4 regions of the Brevibacterium sp. 2SA genome follow, and region 1 is predicted to be linked to each of the others. Evidence: riboswitches for the same ligand, from Rfam matches in the RefSeq annotation. Region 1 holds a riboswitch; each other region holds the start of a gene.

Region 1 (8,171 bases):
CGGATCTCCGACGAGGGGCTCGTGCGGACGTTCGTCCGCCGGATCCGGGAAGGCCAGCTCGGGTCGTTCCCCGTCATCCTCGCCCTCGTCGTCATCGTCATCGTCTTCCAGTCGGCGAACAGCAACTTCCTCTCACCGGCGAATCTCGTCAACCTCTCCACCCAGGTCGCCTACCTGGCGATCCTCGCACTCGGGATCAACCTCATCCTCCTCCTCGGCGAGATCGACCTCTCGCTCGCCCAGCTCGGCGGTCTCGCCGCCTCGGTGCTCGGTGTCCTCGTCGTCCGGCAGGGGGTCCCGCCGGTGATCGCGGTGACGATCATCCTCCTGCTCGGCCTCGTCATCGGGGCGATCCAGGGCTGGTTCTTCGCCGTCGTCGGGATTCCCGCGTTCGTCGTCACCCTTGCCGGTCTGCTCGCGTTCACGGGGCTCACGCTCACGGTGCTCGGCACCCAGAAGAACCTCTCGATGGCCGATACGTTCGTCTTCGACTTCGCCAGCTACTACTTCCCGGCGTTCTGGGCCTACGTCTTCGGGGCGATCGCCGTCATCGGCTTCGCCGCCGGCATCATCCATTCGAAGCTGCGTCGGCACTCCGCAGGCCTCGACAGCCCGAGCTGGACGGCCGTCATCGTGCGCATCGTCGTCCTCGCGGCGATCGTCTTCGGCTTCCTCATCCTCGTCAACCAGGACTTCGGACTCGCGCTGCCGTTCTTCCTCATGATGGTCATCGCGATCATCATCGACCTCGTGCTGCGCAAGACCCGCTACGGACGCTCGATCTACGCCGTCGGCGGCAAGGTCGAAGCCGCCCGGCGCGCCGGCATCCGGGTGACGTGGGTGCGCATCAGCGTGTTCATGACCGCCGGGGTCCTCGCCGCCCTCTTCGGCTTCGTCAAGGCCGGAGTGACGACGAACGCCGGGTCGACGCTCGTGGGCACCCAGGACCTCCTCAACGCGATCGCCGCGGCCGTCATCGGCGGCACCTCCCTCTTCGGCGGGCGGGGGTCGGCGTGGGCCGCGGTCCTCGGGGCGTTCGTCGTCGGCGCGATCAACAACGGTCTCTACCTCATCGGCTTCAACTCCGATATGCAGCAGATCATCACCGCCCTCGTCCTCCTCACCGCCGTCGTCATCGACGCCGTCAGCCGGCGCGGACAGCGGTACGTCGGCAGGGGGTGAGGTCTGCTCCACCAGCGCCGAGGCGGGGGCGAGGTCAGGGGGTGACCCCACCTCACCCCCGCCTCGGCGATTTTGGTACAGTCATGGGCAATGACATGGGGTGCCCGGCGGCAGTCGCGCCGGGCTGAGAGGACACCCATCGAACCTGATCTGGGCCATGCTAGCGAAGGGATCGTCATGACTGACATCGATCTGTCGTCGGCGCACGCACGTCTGCGCGCGGCGAATCCGCTCATCCAATGCATCACGAACACGGTCGTGCAGCAGTTCAGCGCGAACGTGCTGCTCGCCGTCGGTGCGTCCCCGGCGATGCTCGACCATGAAGCCGACGCCGCACAGTTCGCGCACCTCGCCGGCGGTCTGCTCGTCAACTTCGGAACCGCGACGAACCAGCAGTTCCTCGCCGCCGACGCCGCGATCGGAGCCGTCACCGCGGACTCGACTCCGTGGGTGCTCGACCCGGTGAGCATCGGCGCAGTCGACCACCGCACCACCCGCATCCGCCGGGCCGCCGCCGATCGCCCGACCGCGATCCGCGGCAACGCCTCGGAGATCGCGGCCCTGGCAGGAGCCGGGGCCGGCGGGCGCGGCGTCGAATCCACCGACGAGGTCGACGCCGTCCTCCCCGCGGCGGCCGAGCTCGCACGGACCAGTGGGGCGATCGTCGCCGTCTCGGGCAGACGCGACGCGATCGTCGCCCACATCGACGGCGTCGATCACATCGCCCGTGTCGACGGGGGCCATGAGTTCATGCCGCTCGTCATCGGCACCGGGTGCTCGCTCGGTGCCGTGACCTCCGCCTACCTCGCCGCCGTGCCGCCGGCCGGTTCGAGTTCCGGTGCGGGGCCGGCCGGACTCGCGGCGTTCGAACAGTTCACCGCCGTCGTCGCCGCCCACGCCCACTTCGCCGTCGCCGGCGAAGCCGCAGCGGCCGGTGCCGCCGGACCGGGCAGCTATGCCGAACACTTCCTCGACGCCCTCTACACCACCGACGATGCGCGCATCGGTCAGGCACGGGTCGAAGTGACGAGAGCATGAGCGCGACGAGTGAGCGCCTGGCCGGCGTCGACGCCCGCCTCTACCTCGTCACCGATTCCGCCCAGAGCCGGGAGGCCGGACGCACCGTCGCCGAGACCGTGCTCGCGGCCGTGCGCGGGGGAGTCGGCATGGTCCAGGTCCGCGACAAGGACATCGACGACACCGAGTTCCTGACCCTGACCAGGGAGGTCATTGCCGCCGTCGCCGAGGCGGTGGCGGGTACGGACCGCCGCGTGCCCGTTGTCCTCAACGACCGGGTCGCCGTCACCCGGCACCTCCTCGATGAGGGCGCCGACGTCCACATCCATGTCGGACAGACCGACACTCCCGTCGCCGAGGTGCGCGACCTCGTCGGACCCGACCCGCTCATCGGTCTCTCCGCCGCCAGCGACGCCGAGTTCGCCGCCGCCCGGGCTGCCGGCGCCGTCGACCTCGTCGGGATCGGGCCCGTCTTCGACACGACGACGAAGACCGACGCACCGGCCGGGATCGGTCCCGACCGCCTCGGCGAACTCACGGCCGAGGCGGGTCTGCCGGCGGTGGCGATCGGCGGCATCGATGCCAGCCGGGTCCCGCAGCTGCGCGGCCGCGGACTGCTCGGCTTCTGCGTCGTCTCGGCGATCTGCCGGGCTGCCGACCCGGAACGGGCGGCCCGGGAGCTGCTCACCGCGTACGGCGACGGGACCGCGCCGGGTGCCGGCGAGGACGGGGGAGCGGCATGAGCACGCGGCCACCGATCACCCTGTCGATCGCCGGCACCGACCCCTCGGGCGGGGCGGGCATCCACGCCGACCTCAAGACGTTCACCGCCCTCGGGGTGCTGGGGACCACGGCGATCACCGCGCTCGTCGCGCAGAACACGCACGGGGTCTCCCGCGTCTACCCGATCGATGAGGACTTCGTCGTCGCCGAGCTCGACAGTGTCCTGAACGACATGCCCGTCGATGCGACGAAGACGGGGATGCTCGGGTCGACGTCGCTCGTCGACCTCGTCGTCGATCGGGCGCGCACCTCCGATCTCGGGTTCTTCACCGTCGACCCGGTCATGGTGTCGACGTCCGGGCACCGCCTCCTCGAGGTCGATGCGGTCGCCGCCGTGCGGGAGCGTCTCCTGCCCTTCGCCGATCTCATCACCCCGAACCTCCCCGAGGCCGCCCTCCTCCTCGGCGACGATGTCGCTGAGGCCCAGACCCCGGCTCAGATGCGCGACCAGGCACGCGAGCTCATCGCCCGGGGTGCCCGGGCGGTGCTCCTCAAGGGCGGTCACGCCGCGGACGGGGACGTCGCCGACATTCTCGTCACCGCTGATGGGGAGATCGCCGAGTTCTCCCACCCCCGGATCTCCACCCCGAACACGCACGGCACCGGGTGCACCCTGTCGGCTGCGATCACCGCCGAGGCGGCCGTGCTCAGGCGGGCGAACGGCGGAGAGGCGCTGAGTGCCGAGGAGGTGCACGGGGCCGTCGAGCGCGGACTCGACTTCCTCGCCCGCGCGCTCGCCTCGGCCGCGGACTGGCAGGTCAGCCTCGATGCGGCCGGTGCGCACGGGCCCGTCGACCACCAGGTCGACGTCCGCCGTCGCGGATAGCCTGTCGACCCGGCCGCTTCCCACCCGGCTGATTCCGGACAGTCCGATTCCCGTCTGATTCCCGTCCCATTCCGACCCCGAGGAGAGACCACTCATGAGCATGACCTTCGCCGCCGGACCGCACACCACCGCGCTGTGGGAGGACGTGCGCCCGATCATCGACGAGATCGAAGCGCTGCCGTTCCTCACCCAGCTCGCCGAGGGCACGCTCGCCCCGCTCGCGTTCACGAACTACATCACGCAGGACAGCATCTACTTGAGCGGGTATGCGAAGGCGATGTCGTTCCTCGCCGGGAAGACAGCGGACAGAGGAGAGTCCCGGTTCTGGTCGACCTCGGCGGCGGAGGCGATCACGGTGGAGGAGGAGATGCACGCTCAGCTGCTCTCCGATGAGCGGCTCGCCGTGGCCCACGCCGAGCTCGAGGCCACCGACCATCTGGGACCGTCGCCGACGACGCTCGGCTACGTGTCGTTCCTCGTCGCCACTGCGGCGAGCCGGTCGTACGGGGAAGGTGTCGCCGGTGTCCTCCCGTGCTTCTGGGTCTACGCGCACATGGGCAAAGTGCTCGTCGAGAAGGCGGGAACGATGAGCGAGAATCACCCGTACCGGACGTGGGTGCAGACCTATGACTCCCCGGAGTTCGACGAATCGACCCGGCAGGCCGTGGCGATCTTAGAGCGCGAGTTCGACCGGGTTCCGGCTGACGAAGCCGCACGGATGCGCGCGGCGTTCGAACGCGCATGCGTCTACGAACTCCACTTCTGGGCCTCAGCGCATGCGATGCAGAATTGGGACGCCTCCGTCTTCGCGAGGTGAGGGGCGGACGCCAAGGAAACTACGGCCGACCCTCCGGAATCACCGATGACGACAGTGCTGACTTCCGTATTGTGGTTGGATATGGTGTATGGGAACGAGATCTGATGGCAATCCGGTAATGGAACTTGCCGATCTGTTTGATGCATGGAATACCAACGAAACGCCCAAAACGAGCCGGGGGTTCAAACGGGATCCAGGCCAAGCGACTCAACGTCACATTGAGGCGATGGAGCTCTTCACTGAAACTCGTCGTACTCTTGAGTTCCTCAGCACCCACAGCTTGGTCGCTGAGCGTTGTCTCCAGCACGTTCCCAAGATGGCCCGCGCGATTCTGGCTGTACAGTCCAGCTGGGATAGTAGCCAGCTCGACTCATACAACTTCGATCCGGTGATGATGGAGGCCTTACGCCTCGCCGCTTACGATGTACAGAGAATCCTCGACGAGAACACGCGGCACGCTCCCCGGGTGGACGATCTCCTCGGCGAAGTCCGCCAAATTCTCGTCGAAGACGAGTCGATCAGCGGCGAAATGAAGCGGTACATCAACGAACTCTTAAGCTCGATTCGAGCCAACATTGAACGGAACGGCCTTGGACAAGAATTCGACTTTGGCCATGCGATGGAGCAACTGTGGGTTGCACTCTTAGCTGCTCAGGGCGCGTCGGAGGATGAAAAATCGCGATGGGCGGCGGCGGCAAGTCAAGTAAAGAATGTCGCAACCGGATTCATCAAGTACGGAGCTGCTTGGGCAGCTCTCGGGTTTCAAGGCTACGCTCAGTTCGCCATTGGCGCTGGTCGTTAGCCTTCAAATAGGCAAACAGAAGGGCGAGGCGGGTGTCCACATCATCTAGCACTTGGTCACTCGCCAATTCCGCATCTATCGCAGCAAGAGGTCAATTTTTTAGCCCGATTCGCTTTTAGGCAGCGCTGTCCGGACGGTCGTCGATGATGAGGGTGAGCGGAGCGATCGCGCTCATCGCCAGCCACCCGCGGCACAGCGTGGTCCAGAGGATGACGCCGTCGACCTCCGTCAGCGGCACCCGATCGCGGCGCGGACACGTCAGCCGTCCGATGAGGAAGACGATGCCCGTGAAGCTCGCTGCGATGAAGAGCAGGGCCACGAGATCCATGACGGTGCCTCCTCCCAGCCGAAGCGGATCCTGTGATTCCAGTGTCTCTCCGCATCCAGAGCTTGGAAAGAGTCCAATCGCTCATCAGTGGACTCTTCGCGGCAGGTGAGAGGGGCCGTGTGAGGGCTGAACGGCGTGAGACCGCAGTCCGGACCGAGTCCTCAGGTGACCCCGAGGCTCAGGAGACCGCGAGGCTCAGGGGCCTGCGGGACTCAGGAGACCGCGAGGCTCAGGAGAATGCGAGGCTCAACCGCTTCGCCGACTCGACGACGGCGGCCGCGGCTGCCGCCCCCTGTTCGGGGGTGATCGAGGCCGGAAAGGTGAAGCGCACACTCGTCTTCGCAACCTCGGCGTCGATGCCGAGAGCGAGGAGCACATGCGAGGGCTCATCGGAGCCGACCGCGCACGCCGATCCGCTCGATGCCGTGACACCGAGCCGCTCGAGCTCGAGGAGCACCGCCTCCCCGCTCGTGCGCGAGAAGCAGAACGAGGCATGGTTGGGGGTCCGCGCCGCAGCGCTGCCCGTGAGCAGTGCGCCGTCGACCGCCCCGACCACCTCGGCGATGAAGGCATCCCGGATGCGGGCCACCCGTGCGGCCGCCTCGACCCGTTCCGCCTCGGCGAGTTCGAGGGCCGTGGCGAACGCGACGGCCAGGGCGACGTTCTCCGTGCCCGACCGACGCCCCGACTCCTGACCCCCGCCGTGGATGATCGGCTCGACCGGGACCCGGGCACGGATCGCGGCGACCCCGATGCCCTTCGGCGCCCCGATCTTGTGCCCGGCGAGCGTGAGGGCGTCGACCCCGAGATCGCCCAGCGGCAGCCATCCGGCGGCTTGGACGGCATCGGTGTGCGTGAGCGCACCGACCTCGCGGGCGATGTCGGACAGCGTCGAGACATCGGCGACCGTGCCGATCTCATTGTTGGCATACCCGAGGCTGACGACGGCGGTGTCCTCTCGCAGCACCGCGCGCAGAGCCTCGGCGGTGACCGTGCCGTCGGGCTCGACGTCGACGAAGGAGACGGTGAAGCCGTGACGTCGGCGCAGATGATCCGCCGAGGCGAGCACCGCCTCGTGCTCGAGCGGTGAGGTCACGAGGTGGCGGCGGCGGGCGGTGCCACCGTCCTCCGGCAGGCCGCCGAGCGCCATCCCGATGACCGCGAGATTCGCCGCCTCGGTGCCGCCACCGGTGAAGACGATGTCCGTGCTCCGCCTCCCGAGGACCCGGGCGACTCGCGCCCGGGCGTCGTCGAGGGCCTCCGCGGAGCGCCGCCCGATCTCATGATGGCTCGACGGATTGCCGAAGGCCCCGGCGAGATACGGCCATGCCGCCTCAAGAGCTTCGCGCCGCACCGGCGCGGCGGAGGCGGTGTCGAGGTAGAGCGGGTCCATCTCAGTCGGCCGCCGTGCGGATGACTGGATCAGCGGCCGCGGAGGCAGGATCCGCGCTCGCCCCGGGTGCTGGAATCGGCGCATCATCGGCCGCGGGTGCCGCCGCGGCGGCGGTGAGCACGAGGTCGAGGCCGAGGTCGATCGACCGGACACTGTGCGTGAGCGCACCGGAGGAGATGACATCGACGCCGGTGGCCGCGATCGCCTCGACCGTCTCGAGCGAGACGTTGCCGCTGGCTTCGACGATCGCCTGATCGCCGATGAGGGTGACCCCACGGCGCAGATCGGCCAGCGAGAAATTGTCGAGCATGATGATGTCGGCCCCGCCGTCGAGGACCGCGGGAATCTGCTCGAGCCGGTCGACCTCGACCTCGATCATCGTCGTGTGCCCGAGCCGCTCCCGCGCCGTCAGCAGCGCGGCGGTGACGTCGCCGCCGGCGCCGGTGAGCACGCCGAGGTGGTTGTCCTTGACCATGACCGCATCCGAGAGCCCGAACCGATGACTGTGCCCACCCCCGCAGCGCACCGCGTGCTTCTCGAACGCGCGGAGGCCCGGAGTGGTCTTCCGAGTGTCGGCGATCCGTGTCCTGCCCCCAGCGGCATCGACGAATGCCCTGGTCAGAGTCGCAATTCCGCTCATCCGCTGGGTGAAGTTGAGAGCGATCCGCTCGGCGCGCAGCACACCGCGCGCCGGCCCCGACACGGACGCGAGCACCTGGCCGGCGGCGAAGGCATCCCCGTCGGCCAGGCTCACCTCGACGTCGATCGTCGGATCGGTGAGGGCGAACGCGGCGGCGAAGACCTCACCGCCTGCGAAGACGCCGTCCTCCCGGGCGCGCAGCTCAGCGGTGGCCGTGGCCTCCGCGGGAACGAACACCTCGCCGGTGATGTCACCCCAGGGTGCGTCCTCGGTCAGCGCAGTCCGCACTGCCGTCTCGATCGTCGCCGTCGTCAGCATGAAGCCGCCTCCTCGGTGTGGGGGTGGATCGTCGTCCGACCCCCGGACCCAGTGGTCACGGGCGT
Region 2 (8,171 bases), on a different contig from region 1:
TCAGCGCCAACGCCGATGTCATCATCGTCGGCGCCCGCGGACGCGGCGGCTTCATGGGCCGCATGCTCGGGTCGGTCTCGACGGCCCTGCCACCGCACGCCCACTGCCCGACGATCGTCGTCCCCCGCCATTCGGCGCACCGCGGGGACACGAGCGGCCCGGTCGTCGTCGCCGTCGACGGGTCCGAGGGCGCGCGGATCGCGATGTTCACCGCCGCCGAGGCGGCCGCTTCGCGCAACGCCGATCTGGAGATCGTCACAGTGCTGCCGTCCGGGGAGGAATGGCTCTACTGGTACCCGGAGCTCGAACTCGGCGGTGACGTCGCCGATCGCCGGCAGCGGCAGATCGAAGCCGAACTCGACAAGGACGCCGAAGAGCTGCGCAGCCAGTTCCCCGGACTCCAGGTGTCCACCTCGGCGCTCATCGGCGATGCCGCAGTGCTGCTGTCGGCGGCGACGAAGACCGCGCAGCTGACCGTCCTCGGCACTCGGGGTCGCGGAGCCGTGAAGTCCGCTCTGCTCGGATCGGTCTCCCGCGGGGTCCTCCACCATGCCGAAGGCCCGGTCATGGTCGTCCCGGCCTGAGTCCCTCCCCCACCGCACCTGACGATCCCCGGCCCCGCAGACGCGCGGTGCCGGGGATCGTCAGGTGTTGTACAGTGGAGCGCACACGACAGGGGAGCGCCGCCAAGGGCGCTGAGAGTGCAGATGACGCTGCAGACCCTCGAACCTGATGCGGCTAGCACCGCCGAAGGAAGTCGAGACTCTTCTACCCCTCCTTGAGACACGAGGAGGCGCTATGCCGAACACCACCACGCCCGGTTCCCGCTCGACGACGGCACCGGCATTCACCCAGGCCCCGCCGACGAAGAAGTGGCGGGTCGTCGACTACGTCGTCACCGCGGTCCTCGGCATCGCCGTGGGCCTGATCTTCTGGGTGCTCGCCGCCAGCTGGAAGGGCATCGAACTCGCCTTCCAGGCGTTCCCGCCCTCGATCGGCCTCATCGCCGGCCTCTGGGTGCTCGCCGGACCGCTCGCCGGGGCGATCATCCGCAAACCCGGGGCCGCGCTGCTGTGCGAACTCCTCGCCGCCGCCGTCGAAGGCGTCCTCGGCTCCCACTTCGGGGCGACGGTGCTGCTCTCGGGCTTCCTCCAGGGCCTCGGTGCCGAACTCGTCTTCGCCGCCTTCGGCTACCGGAAGTTCACCCTGTGGGTGACCGCGCTGTCCGGACTCGTCGCCGCGGCGTTCATGGCCGTGAGCGAGAACATCCTCTACAACGCCGAGTGGCAGTTCGACTTCCAGCTCGCCTACGCGGTGTGCGCGATGATCTCCGGCGTCGTCATCTCCGGCATCGGCGCCTGGTACGCCTACCGCGCGATCGCCAAGACCGGGGCGCTGAGCTCCTTCGCCTCCGGCCGCGTGCGCTGATGGGCCTGCCGATCCGCGCCCACGGATACTCGTGGCGGCACGCCGATCGGGACAGCCTCGCCGTCGGCCCCGTCGACCTCGACATCGCCCCAGGTGAGAAGGTTCTCCTCCTGGGCCCGTCGGGGGCGGGGAAGTCGACGCTCCTCCATGCGATCGCCGGGGTCCTGCCCACCGAGGCCGGGGAGTCAGGCGGTGAGTTCCTCGTCGGCGAGGCCGCGCCCGACCCCCGCCGAGGTGTCACCGGGCTCGTCCTCCAGGACCCGAATTCGCAGGTGATCTTCTCCCGCATCGGTGACGATGTCGCGTTCGGAATGGAGAACCTCGGTCTGCCCGCCGAGGTGGTCGACGCGCGGATCGACGCCTCCCTGGCCGCCATGGGCCTCGACCTTCCCCAGTCCCACCCCACGGCGGCACTGTCCGGGGGCCAGAAGCAGCGGCTCGCGCTCGCCGGGATCCATGCGATGGCACCCGAGGTCATCGTCCTCGACGAGCCGACGGCCAACATCGACCCCGTCTCGGCGAGGGCCGTCCGCGATGCCGTGCTCACGGTCCAGGAGTCCACTGCGGCGACGATGATCGTCGTCGAGCACCGGGTGGGCCTGTGGAGCGACGACGTCGACACCGTCATCGTCCTCGGCCGCGCCGGCATCGTCGCCCACGGCACCCCTGATGAGGTCTTCGGTGATCCGGCACTCACCGAGGTGCTCAAGGCCACCGGGATCTGGCTGCCCGAATCCGGGTCCCCCACCGCGACCGACCGCTGGACGGTGCCCGCGCGAACCGGAGCACAGGACCGGCTCGGGTCCCCGGTGCTCGTCGGTGAGCGCCTGAGCGTCGCCCGACCACGGGCGACCGTGCCCGCGGCGACCGATCTCGACCTCGAGGTGCGGGCGGGCGAGGCGCTCGGCATCGTCGGCGCCAACGGGGCCGGGAAGTCGACGACGGCACTGACCCTGGCCGGCCTCATCCCCGAGTTCTCCGGCGTGGTGCGTGCGGCGGGGCCGCTTGCCGCCGGGGCGAAGGAGGCACGGCCGTTCACGTGGCCCTCGAAGTTCCTCGCCCCGCGCATCGGCATGGTCTTCCAGGAACCCGAGCATCAGTTCCTCAAGTCCAGCGTCGCCGATGAGCTCGCCCTCGGTCCGCGACTGGCCGGCTGGTCGACGGCCGAGGTCGACGCTCGGGTAACCGAGCTGCTCGAGACCCTGGGACTGGCCGACATCGCCGACGCCCACCCGCAGGGTCTCTCCGGCGGGGAGAAGCGTCGCCTGTCGGTGGCGGCGATGATCGCTCCGCGCCCCCAGGTCCTCATCGTCGATGAGCCGACGTTCGGGCAGGACGCGCTGACGTGGGCGGGACTCGTCGCCCTGTTCCTCGACGTCCTCGACCACGGCAGCGCTGTCGTCGCCGTCAGCCACGACCTCGACTTCCTCGACGCGATCGGGGCCCGCCGCTTCACGCTCGGCACGGCGGCCCAGACTCTGCGGGGTGAGCGCGTTGAGTGAGAGTGCAGCAATGACCCGTGAGCGCGTCACCGTCGAGGATCCGGGTCAGCTCATCCCCGTGGTGCGCCGCACGGCGCTCGTGCGCTGCAACCCGCTGACGAAGATCGCCGTCGCACTCATCCTCATGGTCGGAGCGCTGCTGAGCATCGACGTCGTCTCCGCGGGGATCATCCTCGGGTTCTCACTCCTCGCCCTGCCGCTGACCGGGCTCGACCTCAAGGCGGCGCTCACACGGCTGTGGTTCCTGCCAGTCGGGGCGCTCCTCGCCGCATGGGGCACGGCGATCCTCGCCGAGAAGACGGGAGCCACCGTCGTCGACGTCGGTCCGATCCTCATGACGACCGGGTCGTTGGAGTCGGCTGCGGCGATCTTCGTGCGCGCCCTGGCACTGGCGATCCCGCTCGTCGTCCTCGCCTCGGCGATCGATCCCAGGGACCTCTCGGATGCCCTCGTCCAGCACCTGCGCCTGCCCGAGACCGTCGTCATCTCGATCCTCGCGGCCAGTCGCCTCCTCGGCCTCCTCGTCCTCGAATGGCAGACCCTGTCGATGGCCAGACGGGCCAGAGGACTCGCCGGCGGGTCGATCCTGCGGCGCACCCGCAGTCTCTTCGCAGGCATCTTCGTCCTCCTCGTCCAATCGATCCGCCGTGGCACGACCCTGGCGATGGCGATGGAGGGACGGGCGTTCGGGCGGCCGGGCAGGACGTGGCGCAGGCGCTCGACGTTCGGCACCGCTGATGCGGTCGTCCTCGTCCTCGCCGTCGTCGTCGCAGTCGTCGCGGTCGCCTCGGCGCTGGTGCTCGGGACGTGGAACCCGATCATTCCAGGCTGAGGTCTCAGACCTCGGCGATGAGGTCCTTGAGGTGTGCCCGCCACTCCTCGAGCGACTCGGCGCTCGGCAGCTTCGAGGCGGTGAGGGTGAGGCGCGTGCGCGCGTCGTCCTTCGGTTCGGCGGCTGCTTCGATCTTCGTCCCGTCAGCGAGGTCGGCGCGCCAGAACGAGCGCTTCGCCGTCGTCGACGGGCGGGGTTCACCGTCAAGGGCGACCCCGCCCAGTGAGCCGTCGACGAGGGCGGCGAAGCGGTCGATGACGTCTCCGCGCTGTCCGGTCACGGTGCGGGAGACGGCGACGTCGAAGGTGCCGTCGGCGCGCTGACCGGGAATCCGTCGGCCGATCTCCTGCTCGTAGGCGACGACGGCACCCTGGACCCACCAGCCGTGGTTGTCGACGACGCCGTCGAACTGCGGGTAGAGCGCATCGGCGAGTTCCTTGTGGCTCGCGTCCTTGCCCCCGGCCTTTTCAAGCCGCTGACGGGTCTGCGCCCAGGGCTCGCCGAGGGCCTTCTCGATGGACTCGATGTTCTGTGCTCGCGTCACCATGGTGTCAGTGTAGCCAGCCAGGGCGCGCTGATTCGGCCGAGCGGCACAGACTGCGCGGCTTAGACTGCGATCGTGACGGATGCGGATGGGTACACCGAGGACGAGAAGTGGCTCGTCGTGCGCGGACGACGGTGGCGGCGCACCGATCCCGCACTTCCCGACGCTCTCGTCGAGCAGCTGAAGAGCCACCTCGGGCGGGCCCGCAACGCGGTGCGGTCGGCGAAGACGGCAGCCGACGACACAGCCCTGCGGGCGGCTCGAGAGCGCGTCGGCGTCGCCAAGCGGGGCCTCGGCGAGCGGGGCGAGAAGTGGTGGGAGATGCCGCGTGCCGACCGGCTCGCCCGCGCCGAGGAGGCGCTGAGCGAACTCGATCGCTGAGCTGACCTCGTCAGTCGATGACGAGTTCGCCCATCTCGTCCCAGCCGTCGCCGTCGAGTTTGCGGGAGACGATCTTCGGCGTCGAGGCGAGCAGCGGGCGCATCGATTCGAGCCCGGCGGCGAAGTGATCGCTGTTGACATGCGGCTCGGCACCGTCGTCGGTGAACGCTTCGAGCAGAACGTACTCGTTGGGCTTCTCGAGGCTGCGCGACCATTCGAACCAGAGGTTGCCGGGTTCGGCGCGGGTCGCCTCGGTGAAGTCGCGCACCACCTCGGGGAAGGACTCCGCGTTCTCGGGCTTGACGTCGAACTTGACGACGATGAAGATCATGATTCTCCTCTGCGCGTGGTGACGGTGGTCCGACCGCACCGGGTCTCAGGCACGGTCGCCTGGGCCGGTCGGCCATGTCTCCACCCAATCACGATCACAGAGGTTTGACGAGTCCGAGCGCTCATCGGGGTGGGCTCAGTCGCGCGGGGCACCGCGCCGGCGGTCAGGCCGTCGCGCGGCGCAGCAATGCGACGAGGCTGTCGCGCTCTTCGGTGGTGAGCGCGTCGACGGGTGCCTGGTCCGACAGGGCGTCGAGGACATTGGCCCGGCACCGCTGACCTGCTGGGGTGAGCGAGAGGAGCTTCGCCCGTCGGTCGCTGGGGTGCGGCCGGCGTTCGACGAGCCCCTGGTCCTCCATGCGATCGACGACGTATCCCGCGTTCGAGGTCTCGCAGCTCATGTGCTCGGCGAGCTCGGTCAGGCGCATCGGCTCCCCCAGCTCGCGCAGCGCGATCGCCTGGGAGGCCGTGATCCCCAGGGTGTCGGCGACGCGGCGGATGTGCGAATCGAGGCGCTGGTTGAGGCGCGCCACGAGGCCGCAGAGTTCGACATCGCTCTCGGTTCCGCTCATGGGGCGATCATAGCAGAATTCATCCGAATTCATATAGTCAAAACTCGGACTATGTGTTTAGACTTCGTATTATCCGAACTCGGATTATATGGAGGTTGCCAATGCCCACGACGCACGCCCCCGCACGCTCGAGGACGAGCCTGCTCGCCGCTCTCGGTCTCGCCCAGCTGCTCATCGGCCTCGATTACAACATCGTCTTCGTCGCCCTGCCCGAGATCGCGTCTCTGGGATTCTCCGCGCCGACGCTCCAATGGGTCGTCAGCGCCTATGCCATCGCCTTCGGCGGGTTCCTCCTGCTCTGCGGCAGGCTCACCGATGCCCTCGGCCGCAGGCGGATGTTCTTCACGGGGCTGACACTCTTCGCGCTCGGCTCCCTGCTGGGGACATTCGCCGTCGCCGAATGGATGCTCATCGCAGGACGCGGCATCCAGGGACTCGGGGGTGCGGCACTGGCTCCCTCGACCCTCGCACTGCTCACCGTCGGCTTCCGTGAGGGGTCGGACCGCAACCGCGCCCTGGGCATCTGGGGAGCCGCCGGGTCGACCGGAATGGTCCTCGGATCCATCCTCGGCGGGGTGCTCACCGACGCCTGGGGGTGGCGGTCGGTGTTCGCGATCAACATTCCGCTCATCCTCGTCATCGTCGTCCTCGCTGTGCGCGCGGTGCCGTCCGATACCGGCCACCCGAGCCTGCGGCGACTCGACGTTCCCGGGGCGATCCTCACGACCGCCTCGGCGATCCTCATCGTCATGGGACTCACCTTCGCCGCCGAGGACGGATGGGCGACGGCACCGACGCTCAGCTGCCTCGGTGCCGGCTTCCTCGGACTCATCACCCTGCTCATCGTTGAGCGCCGAACCGCGCAGCCCCTGCTCGATCCGGCGAAATTCCGCCACCGGCCCCTGGCCGCCGGCACTGCGTCGACGTTCCTCTTCATGGCCGGCTTCGGAGCGACCGCATACTTCCTCACGCTCTACTTCCAGGACACGCGCGGCCTCACCCCCCCCTCGCCACGGGACTCGCCTTCGTCGTGCCCTGCGTGGGCGTGCTCGTCGGAACGACTCTCGGCGGTCGCCTCGCGACCCGGACCGGCCTGCGGACCACGATGGTCACGGGGCAGGTGATCGGGCTGTTCGGGGTCGCCGGCTTCGCCGCGCTCGTCGACGACGGTTCGCCGTGGCCGCTGGTGTTCGGCCTCGCCCTGCTGTTCAGCCTCGGCCAGGGTGTCGTGTTCACGACGATGTTCGCGACCGCGACGACGGGCATCGACGAGTCAGGGCAGGGATACGCCGGAGGCGTCGCGACGGCCGGTCAGCAGATCGGCGGGGCCATCGGACTCGCCGTGCTCATCAACCTCACGACCGCAGCAGCAGGGCCGACGCTCACGGTCGCGATGACAGGGATCGCAGCGATCATCGTCCTCGGTCTCATCGTCGCGTTCGCCGTTCCCGGTCGCGCGGCTCTGAGGCGGCAGCACAGAGAATGAGGCCCTGTCAGACCCGGATTTGGGCCAGCCGCGCTCAGTCGCGCCGGGCGCGCCGAACGGCGATGACGAGGGCGGCGATGAGCAGAAGGAAGCCCAGAGCCCACAGCCAGAGCGCAAACCCGGAACCGGCCGGCACTATCGCGGGGACGAAGCACAGACCGGCCAGCACCGGCAAGATCACCATCAGCACTCGGGTCATGGATTCTCCTCTCCTCGTCGACGCTATCGAGCAACGTCGCCTGTGGTCAACACGCCGGGGTACGGAGGCGGCTCGACGGTTGACGACACAGCATCAGCGAAGCGCAGTGGCCGAGACTGGCGCTAGCGCACAGCGGTGTGCTTCCCCGCGAGGTGGATCCGATTCGAGAAGCGCCGAAGAATCGAGCGGAATCCACCTCGCTGGGGCGCTCAGTCGCGCAGAGCGCGTCGAGCGATCGCGGAGCAGCAGGCCGACACGCGGTCCGGCAATGGTGCAGAATCCAGCACCGAAACCTATGGGCGCTCGGCGATGAGCACGAGGAAGCCGCTGTCGGGCTCGAAGGGGTGGATCTCCCACGTCGAGAGCTTGAGGCTGACGATCATGCCCGTCGACTCGATGTCGGCGACGAAGTCGGCGAAGTCGTAGCCGCGTCCGGCCCCGAACCCGGCGACGAAGCGCCCGCCGTGCTTGAGCGTCGACTTGATGTTGGCGAGAGTCTGGCGCCGCGATGCCGGGTCGAGGAAGGCGAGCACGTTGCCGGCGCACACAGTGACGTCGATGTCCGTGATCCCGGCGGCCGCGAAGTCGAAGTCGGCGAGGTCGCCGGTGTGCCACTCGCCGCTCGGGAAGTCCTCCTCGGCGACAGCGATGAGGAACTCGTCGAGGTCGACGCCGTAGACCGTGTGCCCGGCGCCGAGGAGCAGACCGCCGACACGACCGGTGCCGCACCCGGCATCGAGGATGCGCCCGCCGCGGGGTGCCATCGCATCGACGAAGCGCGCCTCTCCCCCGATGTCATGGCCGGCGTCGACGAGATTGCGCCAGCGCTGGGCGTAGTTCGCCGAATGGTCGGGGTTGTTCGCGCGGATGCGGTTCCACTGGTGGTCGAAGCTCATG
Region 3 (8,171 bases), on a different contig from region 1:
ACGGCGTCGTCGGCGAGGACGACGCGCAGCGCGTCAGGGGTCGCCGGCGTCGGCGCATTCGTGCGGGTGGGCTCAGTCATAGGGGATCTCCGCTCTCACTGTCGTGCCCTGACCCTCGGGGCTGATGATCTCGAGTCGGCCGTCGAGTGCGCTGACCCGCCGGGAGAGGCCCTGGAGCCCGCCCCCGCGCAGGTCGGCGCCTCCCCGGCCGTCGTCGACCACCTCGGCGACCAGCGCGGACCCGCCGTCGTGGACGCGGATGGTGATCGCCGAGGCGTCGGCGTGCTTGACGACGTTCGTCACGGCTTCGCGGACGACGAAGTACGCGGCCGATTCGACGGCCTGCGGGATGCGCCTGCCCGGCTGCTCGAGGATGGACACCGGCACCGGGCAGTGGTTGGCGATGCGCGTGAGCACCGACGCCAGCCCGTGCTCGTCGAGGGCCGTCGGATAGACCCGCCATGCCACCTCGCGCATCTCGTCGATGAGGTCCTGGGACTGGACGAGCGCACTGTCGAGGAGGGCGGCCGCCTTCTCCGGGTCCTGTGCCCGGCGGGCCCGGGCGATGAGGACGGACAGGGACACGACGTTCTGCTGCACCCCGTCGTGGAGGTCGCGTTCGATGCGGCGGCGTTCGTCGTCGATGGCGACGACGACCCCGCGGCGGGTGGTGATGAGCTCCGTGATGCGGCTGTGGACGGCGGTCGGTCGGCTCACCTGCCCGGCGGAGGCGTCGATGCGCCCGTGCAGCCAGTTGCCGAGTTCGGCGAGGAGGACCGCGCCGATGAGGTTCGCCGCCCCGTAGAGGACTCCGACGAGCAGCAGCGGCTGGCTCATCGTCCACAGTGAGAAGCTGATCGTCACCCCGCCGCCGGCGAACAGGCCCTGGATGAGCGCGCCGAGGGTGACGAAGACGAAGCCGGTGAGGAGATTGACCACGGGCACGGCGATGAGGAGGGCGACGAGGCCGGTCAGGGCGAAGAATCCGCGCCCCGGCCGGGCGTCGGCGAGCACGATGCCCAAGGTCCGCTCCTGCCGGTTCCGCTCCCAGGCCAGGACGCGGCGGGAGAGCGCCGAGGCGGGCGGGAAGCATGCGGCGAGCAGCAGCGGCAGGCACAGCAGGCCGCCCCACAGCACCCCGAGCACGGAGAGCGACCACCGCTTCAGGAACATGCGGGGTTCGCGCGGGATCGTCGCGGGCCACGGCATGGCTCGATCGTAGCAACGCAGGTCAGGGCGTCTGGAGGGGTCAGACCTCACTTCTCGTTCCGGTTTTCCGCATCGTCGGCTCGGGTGAGCCCGCCCGCGGTCTGCGCTCCGCCTCGTACCGGCGGCCACGGCTGCGTCACTAGGGTCGATGACCATGGACTTCGCTCTCGACCTCATCCACCAGACGCTGACCTCCCCGTGGCTCTATCTCCTCATCGCCGTCGTCGCCGCCCTCGACTCCCTCGTTCCGATCGTGCCCTCGGAGACCGTCGTCATCACCGCCGCCGCGTACGCCGTGACCGGCAGTCCGGCTGCGGTGGGCATCATCGCGGCGGCGACCGTCGGTGCGCTCCTCGGCGATCTCGCCGCCCACCTCGTCGGCCGCGGTGGCAGCCGCGCCACCGACCGGTGGGTCCGGTCGGCCCGGCTGCGCAGACTGCTTGCCTCGACGGCGGAGATGTTCGCCGTTCGGGGCGGTGCGATGCTCGTCGCGGGGCGGTTCATCCCCGGCGGGCGGACGGCGACGACGATCGCCTCGGGGATGCTTCGCTATCCCCTGCCCCGGTTCCTCGCCGCAGACGTCCTCGGGGCGCTGGCGTGGGCGGCCTACTCGACGGGCATCGGGCTCCTCGGTGGGGCCGTCTTCGCTGATCAGCCGCTGTGGGGTGTCGTCCTCGGCGTCGGCATCGCGCTCACCCTCACCACCCTCGCCGAGGCGGTCCGCCGTCTCCGTGTGAAGCGGAGGACCGCTGTTGCCGAGCCCGCATCCGGAGGTTCCGAATCTGACGGAGACGAGGCCGGCACCGCTGTCCTCGAGCCCGCGGTGCCCGAGCCCACGGCAGCTGCGGTCGGGCCACGGGAGTGTGTCCCGACCGCAGAGCGCGGCCGCCTCACGCGCTCCGGTCGAACTCGCCTGCTCGCAGCTGCACGAGAGTGAGGTCGAGCAGCGGGGTGGGCACGCCGAGGTCGCGCGCCGTGCTCTGGAGGTGGCCGAGGATGTGCTCGGTCTCGTTCGGCAGCCCGGCCGTGACGTCGCGGTAGAGCGAGGAGGTGAAAGCGGAGCCCTCGGCGGTGAGCATCGAGAGGGTGGCGGCGCGCGCCCGCGCCGAGACCGGGTGGCCGGCGGCCATGGCGACGGCTTCGAGTTCGTCGATGATCCCCACGACGTGGGGTTCGCCGCCCGCGGCCATGATCGCGCCCACCGGTGCCCGGAAGAGGCACGTGACGACTCCGGCCGCGGCGATGAACACCCATTTCTCCCACAGGGCGTCGTCGATGCCGTCGATGACCTGGAGCCGGAAGCCCGGGACGTCGAGCGCGTCGATGACCGCGGGTGGGACCTCTCCCCCGCCGAGGCGGCCGATCGTCATCGTCGCGAGATCCGTCATCTGGACGATGTCGGCTCCGCGCATCGTGCCGACGATCTTGACGAGTCCGCCGAGCACCTGTCCGGGGAACTCCGCCTCGAGGCGGCCGATCTGCGCCATCCCGTTGAGGAACGGGATGATGAGGGTCTGGGGTCCGACGGCCGGGCGAAGGTCGGCGATGATCGATTCGAGGGCACCGGCCTTGACGGCGACGAGGACGAGGTCGACCGGGGTGGGGTCGGCTGCGAGCTCCTCCGCCGTCGTCACGGTCACCGGGTTCGTCCGGTCCTCGTCGGGGGCGATGAATCGCAGTCCGGTCTCTCTCAGAGCCTCGGCACGGGCGGGCCTGACGAGGAAGGCGACGTCGCGCCCGGCTTCGACGAGGCGGGTGCCGAAGGCGCCGCCGGTCGCCCCGGCTCCGGCGATGAGGATTGTCACAGGGTGCCGTCCTTCGTGGTCGAGTCAGTGGTCGTGTCGGTGGTCGTGTCGGTGGTCGTGTCGGGGTCAGCGGAAGTCAGCTGCGCGCGCAGCCGAGCGGCCGCCTCGGCGGGGTCAGGCGCCTCGGTGATCGCGCGGACGACGACGATGCGCGTCGCCCCGGTCTCCTGCACCGCCCGGAGACGGTCACCGGCGGAGATCCCGCCGATCGCGAACCACGGCTTCTCCGTCCTCCCGCTCACCGCCGCCAGCGGATCGAGTCCGGCGGCCGGGCGGCCCGGCTTCGTCGGGGTCTCCCACACGGGGCCGACGCAGAAGTAGTCGATCTCCGGGTCGGCGGCTGCGGCGAGCGCCTGCTCGACCGAGTGCGTGGACCGGCCGAGGATGACGTCGTCGCCGAGCACCGTACGGGCCTGCGCGCTCGTCAGGTCGCCCTGCCCGACATGGAAGACGTCGGCGCCGACGAGGAGGGCGACATCGGCACGGTCGTTGACGGAGAAGAGCTTCCCATGCCGGCGCGCGGCATCGCGGAGGATCTCGAGGGCGGCGATCTCCTCCCGCGCTTCGAGACCCTTGTCGCGGAGCTGGATGATGTCGACGCCCCCGGCGTAGGCGGCGTCGAGGAACTCACCGAGGTCGCCTTGTTGCGTGCGGGCGTCGGTGCAGAGGTAGAGCCGGGCGGAGGCGAGCGCACGGGTCCGCGCGGCATCCGACCCGGAGGCGTCGCGGTCGACCGGGTGGCCCGCGTGCTCAGCAGGGGCGGTGACGGGGTCTTGCACTGCGGGAGACGTTGGCATCGTGGGAACCATGCTCCTAGAGTAGAGGAGTTCGCGGGAGCCTCGCTGGGAGGCTGAGAGGGCTTCGTGCCGACCGCCTCACCTGATGCGGGTCATGCCGCCGGAGGGAGAATCGCATGGACGTCATCGTCGTCGGCGCCGGGATCATCGGCCTGGCCACGGCGTGGGAGCTGCACCGGCGCGGGGCGGCCGTCACCGTCATCGATCCGCACCCGGGCACGGGTGCCACGTCGGCCGCGGCCGGGATGATCGCCCCTGCCGCCGAGATCGCGTGGGGCCAGACTCCGCTGTTTCCGCTCATGCGCGTCTCCGCCGACCTCTACCCCGACTTCACTGCGGCACTGACCCGGGATTCGGGGGCCAACCTCGGGGAGACGACGACCGCCACGCTCGTCTGCGCCGGGGACCGCGCGGATCTCACGGCCCTGCGCGAACTCAGCGCCCTTCAGTCCGCGGCCGGTTCCGACCTCGACCTGGTCACCGGATCCCGGGCCCGCGACCTCGAACCCGCCCTGGCTCCCGGTGTGTGCGGGGCCGTCCTCATTCCCGGCGATCATGCGATCGATCCCCGGCGGGTGACGCGCGCGCTGCTCACCGTCCTCGGTGACCGCGTCATCGAGGATCGGGTGACAGGGCTGGTCGGCGAGGAGGGGTCACCGGCCGGCGAAGCCCCGGCTCGGACGACCGGAGTCGTGCTCGCCTCGGGGCGCCGAGCCCGCGCCGATCAGGTCGTGCTCGCCGCAGGCATGGCGCACAATGCGATCGCCGGGGCTCCGCCGCTGCCGCTGCGGGCCGTCCACGGCGATGTCATCCGGCTCCGCTCGGACCCCGACGCGCCGCCGCTGCTCACCCGCACGATCCGGGGACTCGTCGCCGGTCGGCCCGTCTACGTCGTGCCGCGGCCCGATGGGGAGCTCGTCCTCGGGGCGACGTCCCGGGAGGACGGTCAGACCGGCATCCTCGCCGAGGGCGTCCACCGTCTCCTCCACGACGCCGAACGGCTCGTGCCCGGACTCCTGGGGTGTGAGATCACGGAGATCACCGCGCGAGCCCGGCCCGGTTCGCCCGACGACCTCCCACTGCTCGGCCGCAGCGACCCCGGTCTCGTCGTCTCCACCGGGTACTTCCGCCACGGGGTGCTCCTCGCACCGTTCGGCGCCCGCCTCGGCGCGGATCTCGTCCTCGGCGCCGACTCCGCGTGGCTGCCCGTCGGTGCGCGCGAGGCCGTGGCACCGGGACGGTTCGAGGCCGACCCGCCACCATCACCGCAGCCACCTGCTGCGCCACTGCTGACAGCAAGGAAGGGATCATGACCATCACTCTCAACGGCGACCGCCGGGACATCACCGCGGGCACGACCGCCCGCACCCTCGTCGAGGACATCACCGGACGGCAGCTGAGCGAGGACGGCACCCCGGTCGACGGCGGCCGCCTCGGGGTGGCCCTCGCCGTCGACGGCGAAGTCGTGCGCCGCGGCCTGTGGGCCGGCTTCACCATCACCGACGGCCACACCGTCGACATCGTCACCGCAGTCCAGGGAGGCTGATATGAGCTGGACCATCGACACCGTGACCTTCGACTCCCACCTCGTCATGGGCACGGGTGGGGCGAGCACCCTGCGCATCCTCGAGGACGCCCTGACCGCCTCGGCGACAGAGCTGACGACGGTCGCGATCCGCCGCTTCGACGCCGAAGCCAGGGATTCGGTGTTCGCGCTCCTCGAACGGCTGGGCATCCGCTCACTGCCGAACACGGCCGGCTGCTACACGGCCCGCGATGCCGTACTCACCGCTCAGCTCGCCCGCGAGGCGCTCGAGACGAACTGGGTCAAACTCGAGGTCATCGCCGACGAGGACACCCTGCTGCCCGACCCTGTCGAACTCTTCCGCGCCACCGAGGAGCTCGTCCTCGACGGCTTCACGGTCTTCGCTTACACGAACGACGATCCGGCACTGGCGAAGCGGCTCGAGGACGCCGGGGCCGCCGCGGTCATGCCCGCCGGCGCTCCGATCGGTTCGGGCCTGGGCATCCTCAACCCGCACAACATCGAGACGATCGTCTCCCGCGCCCAGGTGCCCGTCATCCTCGACGCGGGCATCGGCACCGCCTCGGATGCCGCCCTGGCCATGGAGCTCGGGTGCACCGCGGTGCTGCTCGCCTCCGCCGTCACTCGTGCGCACGACGCCCCGGCGATGGCGCAGGCGATGCGGCTCGCCGTCGACGCCGGTCGTCTGGCGGCCGGGGCGGGACGGATCCCCAAACGACCGCTTGCACTGGCCTCGTCCCCCGACGACGGACGGGTCACCGCGGAGACCGCCCGCACGACCTCGGTCGAGAACCTGGTGATGGGGCCGTGAGACCGCTCGTCGACCCCGGACCCGAGCTCACCCCCGCGGAGATCGCCCGCTACTCTCGGCATCTCAGCCTGCCCGATGTCGGGGTGACCGGTCAGCGCCGCCTGCGCACGGCGAAAGTCCTCGTCATCGGCGCCGGCGGTCTCGGTGCCCCGGTCCTCCAGTACCTCGGAGCGGCTGGGATCGGGCAGCTGACCGTCATCGACGACGACGTCGTCGACGTCTCGAACCTGCAGCGCCAGATCCTTCATCGGGATGCCGATGTCGGCCGTCCCAAGGTCGAGTCCGCACGTGACGCCCTGCTCCGGCTCGATCCCGCTCTCACCGTCGAGACCATCGCCGAGCGGCTGAGCCCGGACAATGCCCTCGAACTCTTCGCCGGCCACGACCTCGTCATCGACGGGGCGGACAACTTCGCGACCCGCTACCTGTCCAACGACGTCGCCGAACTCACCGGCACACCGCTCGTGTGGGGAACGATCTTCCGATTCGAGGGACAGGTGAGCACGTTCTTCCCCGGTCACGGTCCGATGCTGCGTGACCTCTTCCCCGACATCCCCGATGCCGATTCCGTGCCGAGCTGTGCCGAGGGCGGGGTGCTCGGGGTGCTCTGCGGTCTCGTCGGGTCGGTCATGGCCGCTGAGGCGATCAAGCTCATCTGCGGTATCGGCGATCCCCTGCTCGGCCGCCTGCTGCGGGTCGATGCGCTGAGCACGACGTTGACGACGCTGCGCTTCTCGCCCGACCCGGACCGGCCCGCTGTCACCGATCTCACCGAGGTGGCCCTCGCCTGTGCGGCACCGGCGGTGGGATCCCCGGCTATGGTCGGGGTTGCAGAGGTCACGGTCGACGATGTCCGCGCACTCACGCCGTCGCCGGTGATCGTCGATGTTCGGGAGGCGTGGGAGCGGGAGCTCGAGGCGATCCCCGGCAGCGTGCACGTCCCGCTTGCCGACGTCGTCGACCGCGGTTGGCAGTCCCTCGCCGAGGCGGTCGGCCCTGCCACCGACATCGTCGTCCACTGCAAGTCGGGGGTGCGGTCGGCTCGCGCCATCTCGGCAATGAGCAGCGAGGTGCCGCCGGACGTCCGCATTCGGTCATTGGCCGGAGGCATCGAGGCGTGGGCTGCGGCGGGGTCTACGCCAGTGCGCTGAGGCGGCGGCGGAGTCCGTCCTCGCCTGCTCGCATGACGAAGCCGTGCATGCCGGCGGAGACCGGTCTGAGGACCCGGACCGATCGCCGGCGCGTCGTCACGCACCAGGTCGAAGAGATCGCGGTGAGCGGCCCGGTGCGCGCGAGGGTCCAGACGCCGACGCCGCGCAGATCGCCGTCGGCGACGAGGCGCACCTGCCGCGCAGGAGTGAGACCCTCGATGGACAGCGTGATGTCGAACGCGACGCCGAGGGGGCTGCGCACGGTGATCCCCGCGCGGCTGCCGGGGTGCACACCGGAGTCGTCTGTGGTGGCCACGGCGATGCCCGGCCACCACTGCGGCCAGGCCTCGACGTCGGTGAGGACCGACCACACCGCTGCGAGGGGATCGGCCACCCGCCACACCGACTCGAAGTGGAAGGGCGCGGACTCACCGGGGCGGGGCCGGGTGTGCTCGTGGCTCATGGCGGGCCTCCGTTCGACGCGTCGTCCTTCGACGGTAGTCTGGGTGGCGTGCCAGCCGAAAATCGCCGACCCCGCAGACCATCGCCGCTCGGCGGGCGGAAGCCGACGAAGGACGACCTCGCGCAGTTCGCCACCGACGATCCCGACGCCATCGATGATGTTCTCCCGGCCGCGCCGGGAGAACTCTCTCTGCTCATCGTCGGCATCAATCCGGGACTGTGGACGGCGGCGGTCAATGCGCCCTTCGCACGTCCGGGCAATCGCTTCTGGCCCTCGCTCCATCGGGGCGGGCTGACCGATCACCTCGTCGATGCCTCTCTCGGTCTCTCCGCCGAGGACGAGGAGCATCTGCTCTCCCGGGGCATCGGAATCACCAACCTCGTCGGACG
Region 4 (5,223 bases), on a different contig from region 1:
CAGCGCGTCGGTGGCGACCTTGACGAGCCGCGACCTGGCCTTCCGGGTCAGCGGCGTGACGTCGCCGCCGGACATCGCGACCCCGTCGAAGCCGACGAGGGACTGCTCCTCATCGTTCTCGTTCGGGTTGAGGATCGTCATGTCGAGCCCGAACCGGTCGTACCACGGCCGGGTCACGCGGGCGCTGTCCTCGTCCCACCACGAGTAGAAGAGGAACGGCACGTTGATGCCGGCCTCTGAGTAGAAGAACGGGGGCCGGCGCTCACCGGCGGTGACGGCGAACGGCACGTCGTTGCCGGCGACCGGGGCCGGGCAGGTTGCGAACGCGGAGAACGCGAACGGGTAGTTGACCGCACGGTTGAAGTCGACGACGAGCGACCCGTCGGCGTTGGGAATGCCGAGGTCAAGGGTCCGCCACGCCGCCGTCGACCGCCCGTTCGTCTCATCGTGGAAGTCGAGCTGGAGTCCCGTCGCCGGGCACCCCGAGGCCACGAGCGACACCTCCCCGGCGGGCGTGGTAAAGGTGACGGTGCCGACGAGCATCGTCTCGAGCGTGAGGTTCTCCTGCGCCGAGGCGACCGGCCGGATCTCGGGTTCGTCGAAGGGGGTGAAGCGGGCGAGGAAGACGAAGTCCCGGTTCGGATCGAAGACGGGGACCTCGACGAACTTCGCGAGCAGCGGCGACTTCGAGTCGCGGATGCGCACACCGAGGCGACCGCCGCGTTCGATGAGCTCATAGAGGACATGGCCGACAGTGAACCAGTCGAGCGACCCGCCGGTCGGCAGCTTCGCGCTGAACCCGTTGTCCTCGACCCTGACCTGGGGAGACTCCGGCAGCGGAATGTCATCGGCGCCGAGGCGGACGGCCGTGCGCGTCGACCCGGACTCCCATTCCGCGTCGGTGCCTGAACGGGGATCGGTGCCTGCCTCGGGCCTGGTGCCGGGGCCGGTGTCGGTGAGGTCGTGGGAGGTGGGAGCCGCCTCGGTGGGGGCACTGAGCAGATCGAAGGTCGCGGCCGCAGGGCCGGCCTTCGTGCCGGGATCGAGCGCGAGGGTGACCCAGCCGTCGTCGTCGACGGTGAACGTTCCCGGCGCTCCCGGCCACGTCGACTCCTCGTCGAGCCAGTGGAGCCCGACGACGCTGAGCCACCCGAAGGGCGTCGCCAACGAGGAGTTCCGCGAGTCCCGCCACGTATTCCACTCGGCCACGAATTGGTTCACGTCGAACACTCCTCGCATTCTCACTCGTCGTTGCACGCTCGTCCGCGCCGGCCGTCGACGTTCGGCGACCGCCGGCCCGCCCGGTTCGGACGACCGCTGACCGTCCATGTCGGACGACCGCCGGCCCGCCCGGTGCGGGAGACCGCTGACCATCCACGTCGGACGACCGCTGATCGTCCGCTTCGGGCGACCGCTGGCGCTTCGGCCCCTGTGGTCGAAGCTACCCCAAAGGATAGGCTGTTCAGATGAGCACTCCATCCACGGATCAGACAGCAAACGCGCAGGTCGCAGCCGACCTCTCCGCTTTCGTCACGGCCTCTCCCAGCTCCTATCATGCCACTGCCGCAGCGGCCGAGCGCTTCGACGCCGCCGGGTTCACCCGACTCGACGAACGTCAGCCGTGGACCCTTGAGGTCGGCCACGGGTACTACGTCATCCGCGACGGCGCGATCATCGCCTGGATGGCCCCGACAGGGCGGATTGACGCAGCGGAAGCCGATTCGACCGCGAACGGGTCGACCGCCTCGGCGGTGCCCCCGTTCCGGGTCTTCGGCTCCCACACCGATTCGCCGGCGTTCAAACTCAAGCCCGGTGACGAGTTCGTCGCCGAAGGCGTGCGCCAGTTCGGTGTCGAGATCTACGGCGGGCCGCTGCTCAACTCGTGGCTCGATCGGGAGCTCGCCCTCGCCGGGCGCCTCAGCCTCGCCGACGGCAGCGTCGTCCTCGCGCACACGCCGGCGATCGCACGCATCCCGCAGCTCGCGATCCATCTCGACCGGCAGGTCAACGAGGGCCTCACCCTCGACAAGCAGCGGCACACGACCCCGATCGTCGGTCTCGCCGACCTCGCCGAGGCCGATGTCCTCGAGATCCTCGCCGCCTCCGCCGGCGTCGACCCCGAACTCATCGTCGGCCACGACGTCTACACGATCCCCGCGCAGGAGCCCGCGCTCTTCGGCGCCGCGGACGAGTTCTTCGCCTCCCCGAGACTCGACAACCTCCTCTCCGTCCACGCCGGGGTGACCGCGATGACGTCCCTCGACGCCGAGGCGCTCGATGCGGTGGCCCTGTTCGCCGGGTTCGACCATGAGGAGGTGGGGTCGAACTCGCGCTCGGGCGCGAGCGGGCCGTTCCTCTCCGACGTCACCGAGCGGATCGTCGCCGCCCTCTTCCCCGAGGCGAACCGCAGTGACTACCTCGCCGCACTGGCCGCCTCGGTGTGCGTGTCCTCCGACGCCGGACACGCCGCCCACCCGAACTACCCCGAACGCCACGATCCGCACGTGCGTCCGCGCCTGGGTGCGGGGCCCCTGCTCAAACTCAACGCCCAGCAGCGGTATGCCACCGATGCCGTCGGCACGGCGACGTGGGCCCGCGCCTGTGCAGCCGCCGGGGTCGAGTACCAGGACTTCGTCTCGAACAACTCGGTGCCGTGCGGGTCGACGATCGGACCGCTGACGGCCACCCGCATGGGCATGACGACGGTCGATGTGGGACCGGCGCTCTACTCGATGCACTCGGCGCGGGAGATGTGCGCGATCAGCGACGTCGTCGCGCTCGGCGCGGTCGCGAAAACGTTCCTCCAGGGGGCGTGAGGCGCCGCGCCTGCGGGAGCCGACACAGGGGGCGAGCGCTTGCTCGTTCAACGCAGCGCCTCGTTCACCCCTGAGCCTCACTCACCCCTGAGTCTCACTCAACACGAAGCGTGAATATCGCGTCCCCAAAGACGCGATATTCACGCTCCGTGTTGAACGAGCGCCGGCAGATTCGCCGAGGCGGCGATATTCACGCTCGCCGTTGAACGAGCACCCCGAGGACGAGCACCGGCGCACGCCCGCAGACACCCCGTCAGCGAAGTCGCGGGAGTGCGTCCGCCGAGGCGCGATGCTGCACGCACGATGACGCAGCGAGCGGGGCGCGCACGCACAATGCGCGTGGAAGCAGGCCTGCAGGCACGATGCCGCAGGCGTCCAGCGTGCGCAGGAATCCGAGGCGAGCCCACTGGGGTACTTCCCCCAGGGCGCGTCCGCTGGGCACGTCCACCGAGGCACGTCGGCAGGAGCCCGTCCACCGGGGCACACCCACTGGGGCGCGTCCACTTGGGCACGCTGAAACTGAGGCACCAAATCGGGCGACCGCGCGTCCACCGTCTCGCGCAGTGAACACCTGCCGCGGGTGATTTTGTGGCGGCGCCCACACCGTGATAGTCGTTGTGTGACCCCACGGGGGCCTTCGGAAGAGGGCTGAGATCGAGCTGAGACCGCTCGAGACCGTTGAACCTGATCCGGTTGATACCGGCGGAGGAAGAGAGGATCGCAGATGACTGCGCCCACCCCAGAAACCACCCGTCCCACCGTTGCCCCGCGCCCGACGGCACCGGCCGAGAACTCCGCGAGCACCCCCGCGGGTTTCGCTCTCGAGCAGTACCCCACCCATTCCCTGGCCTGGGTCGAGGACCGTGAGCACGGCATCCGCGTGCCCGTCACCCGCATCGACCTCGACGACACGAACGGCCGCCCCAACGAGCCGGTCCACGTCTACCGCACCGTCGGGCCCGGCGCCGTCCCCGAACAGGGCCTGCCCCCGCACCGCGCGGAGTGGATCGCCGACCGCGACGACACCGAGGACTACGCGGCCCGCGGCCACCTCATCGAGGACGACGGGCGGGCAGCCGTCCGCCGCGGCGCACCCTCCCAGCAGTGGCAGGGGCCCGACCGGACGCCTCGGCGCGCGAAGCCCGGACGCACCGTCACGCAGATGCACTACGCCCGGCAGGGCATCATCACCCCCGAGATGCGCTACATCGCGATCCGCGAGCAGTGCGACGTCGAACTCGTCCGCTCCGAGGTCGCTGCCGGGCGCGCGATCATCCCCGCGAACATCAACCACCCCGAATCCGAGCCGATGATCATCGGCAAGGCGTTCCTCGTCAAGATCAACGCGAACATCGGCAACTCGGCGGTGACGAGCTCGATCGCCGAGGAGGTGCAGAAGCTCCAGTGGGCCGCGAAGTGGGGTGCCGACACCCTCATGGACCTCTCGACGGGCAACGACATCCACACCACCCGCGAGTGGATCATCCGCAACTCCCCCATCCCCATCGGCACCGTGCCGATCTACCAGGCGCTTGAGAAGGTCGACGGCGACGCCGAGGCGCTGACCTGGGAGATCTACCGCGACACCGTCATCGAACAGTGCGAGCAGGGCGTCGACTACATGACCGTCCACGCCGGTGTGCTGCTGCGCTACGTCCCGCTCACCGCCGACCGCGTGACCGGAATGGTCTCCCGCGGCGGGTCGATCATGGCCGGATGGTGCCTGGCCCACCATGAGGAGAACTTCCTCTACACGCACTTCGACGAGCTCTGTGAGATCTTCGCGGCCTACGATGTCGCGTTCTCCCTCGGCGACGGGCTGCGCCCCGGCTCGATCGCCGACGCCAACGACGCCGCCCAGTTCGCCGAACTCGACACCCTCGCCGAGCTGACGAAGCGGGCATGGGAGCACGACGTCCAGGTCATGGTCGAGGGCCCCGGCCACATTCCGCTCCATCTCGTGCGGGAGAACGTCGAGCGCCAGCAGGAGCTCTGCGACGGCGCCCCCTTCTACACCCTGGGTCCGCTCGTCACGGACATCGCGCCCGGCTACGACCACATCACCTCGGCGATCGGGGCGACGGAGATCGCCCGGTACGGCACGGCGATGCTCTGCTACGTCACCCCGAAGGAGCACCTGGGACTGCCCGACCTCGACGACGTCAAGACGGGGGTGATCACGTACAAGATCGCCGCCCACGCCGCGGACGTCGCGAAGGGCCACCCGGGGGCGACGGCCCGGGACGATGCGCTGTCGAAGGCGCGGTTCGAGTTCCGCTGGCGCGACCAGTTCGCGCTCGGCCTCGACCCGGAGACCGCCGAGTCCTTCCACGACGAGACGCTGCCGGCGGAACCGGCGAAGACCGCGCACTTCTGCTCGATGTGCGGGCCGAAGTTCTGCTCGATG

What was found. A riboswitch is a leader RNA that binds a small molecule or an ion and turns the genes downstream of it on or off. The one in region 1 is predicted to bind thiamine pyrophosphate.
Region 2: another riboswitch for thiamine pyrophosphate. It lies ahead of FFS20_RS08000 (ECF transporter S component); the one in region 1 lies ahead of thiM (hydroxyethylthiazole kinase).
Region 3: another riboswitch for thiamine pyrophosphate. It lies ahead of thiO (glycine oxidase ThiO); the one in region 1 lies ahead of thiM (hydroxyethylthiazole kinase).
Region 4: another riboswitch for thiamine pyrophosphate. It lies ahead of thiC (phosphomethylpyrimidine synthase ThiC); the one in region 1 lies ahead of thiM (hydroxyethylthiazole kinase).

What each region holds. Positions count from the first base shown of each region.
Region 1 covers NZ_SCMW01000022.1:39,985-48,155, reverse strand. The annotation lists gene FFS20_RS09775 (ABC transporter permease) at 1-1,182, shown strand, start outside; TPP riboswitch at 1,269-1,372, shown strand; gene thiM (hydroxyethylthiazole kinase) at 1,360-2,220, shown strand; gene thiE (thiamine phosphate synthase) at 2,217-2,942, shown strand; gene thiD (bifunctional hydroxymethylpyrimidine kinase/phosphomethylpyrimidine kinase) at 2,939-3,808, shown strand; gene FFS20_RS09755 (TenA family protein) at 3,903-4,625, shown strand; gene FFS20_RS09750 (hypothetical protein) at 4,744-5,427, shown strand; gene FFS20_RS09745 (hypothetical protein) at 5,543-5,755, opposite strand; gene FFS20_RS09740 (cysteine desulfurase family protein) at 5,985-7,148, opposite strand; gene nadC (carboxylating nicotinate-nucleotide diphosphorylase) at 7,150-8,106, opposite strand; gene nadB (L-aspartate oxidase) at 8,100-8,171, opposite strand, start outside.
Region 2 covers NZ_SCMW01000016.1:1,079-9,249, reverse strand. The annotation lists gene FFS20_RS08005 (universal stress protein) at 1-584, shown strand, start outside; TPP riboswitch at 665-773, shown strand; gene FFS20_RS08000 (ECF transporter S component) at 799-1,428, shown strand; gene FFS20_RS07995 (ABC transporter ATP-binding protein) at 1,428-2,930, shown strand; gene FFS20_RS07990 (energy-coupling factor transporter transmembrane component T) at 2,941-3,762, shown strand; gene FFS20_RS07985 (hypothetical protein) at 3,767-4,309, opposite strand; gene FFS20_RS07980 (biopolymer transporter Tol) at 4,379-4,687, shown strand; gene FFS20_RS07975 (putative quinol monooxygenase) at 4,698-5,018, opposite strand; gene FFS20_RS07970 (MarR family transcriptional regulator) at 5,182-5,589, opposite strand; gene FFS20_RS07965 (MFS transporter) at 5,691-6,713, shown strand; gene FFS20_RS18300 (MFS transporter) at 6,620-7,075, shown strand; gene FFS20_RS07960 (cytochrome c-type biogenesis protein CcmH) at 7,110-7,274, opposite strand; gene FFS20_RS07955 (class I SAM-dependent methyltransferase) at 7,568-8,170, opposite strand.
Region 3 covers NZ_SCMW01000006.1:27,742-35,912, forward strand. The annotation lists gene FFS20_RS04140 (response regulator transcription factor) at 1-80, opposite strand, end outside; gene FFS20_RS04145 (histidine kinase) at 73-1,209, opposite strand; gene FFS20_RS04150 (DedA family protein) at 1,358-2,146, shown strand; gene FFS20_RS04155 (2-dehydropantoate 2-reductase) at 2,100-3,014, opposite strand; gene thiE (thiamine phosphate synthase) at 3,011-3,811, opposite strand; TPP riboswitch at 3,835-3,937, shown strand; gene thiO (glycine oxidase ThiO) at 3,928-5,124, shown strand; gene thiS (sulfur carrier protein ThiS) at 5,121-5,357, shown strand; gene FFS20_RS04175 (thiazole synthase) at 5,359-6,168, shown strand; gene moeB (molybdopterin-synthase adenylyltransferase MoeB) at 6,165-7,319, shown strand; gene FFS20_RS04185 (SRPBCC family protein) at 7,303-7,782, opposite strand; gene FFS20_RS04190 (mismatch-specific DNA-glycosylase) at 7,831-8,171, shown strand, end outside.
Region 4 covers NZ_SCMW01000095.1:184-5,406, reverse strand. The annotation lists gene FFS20_RS17560 (DUF1684 domain-containing protein) at 1-1,221, opposite strand, end outside; gene FFS20_RS17555 (M18 family aminopeptidase) at 1,467-2,816, shown strand; TPP riboswitch at 3,434-3,544, shown strand; gene thiC (phosphomethylpyrimidine synthase ThiC) at 3,541-5,223, shown strand, end outside.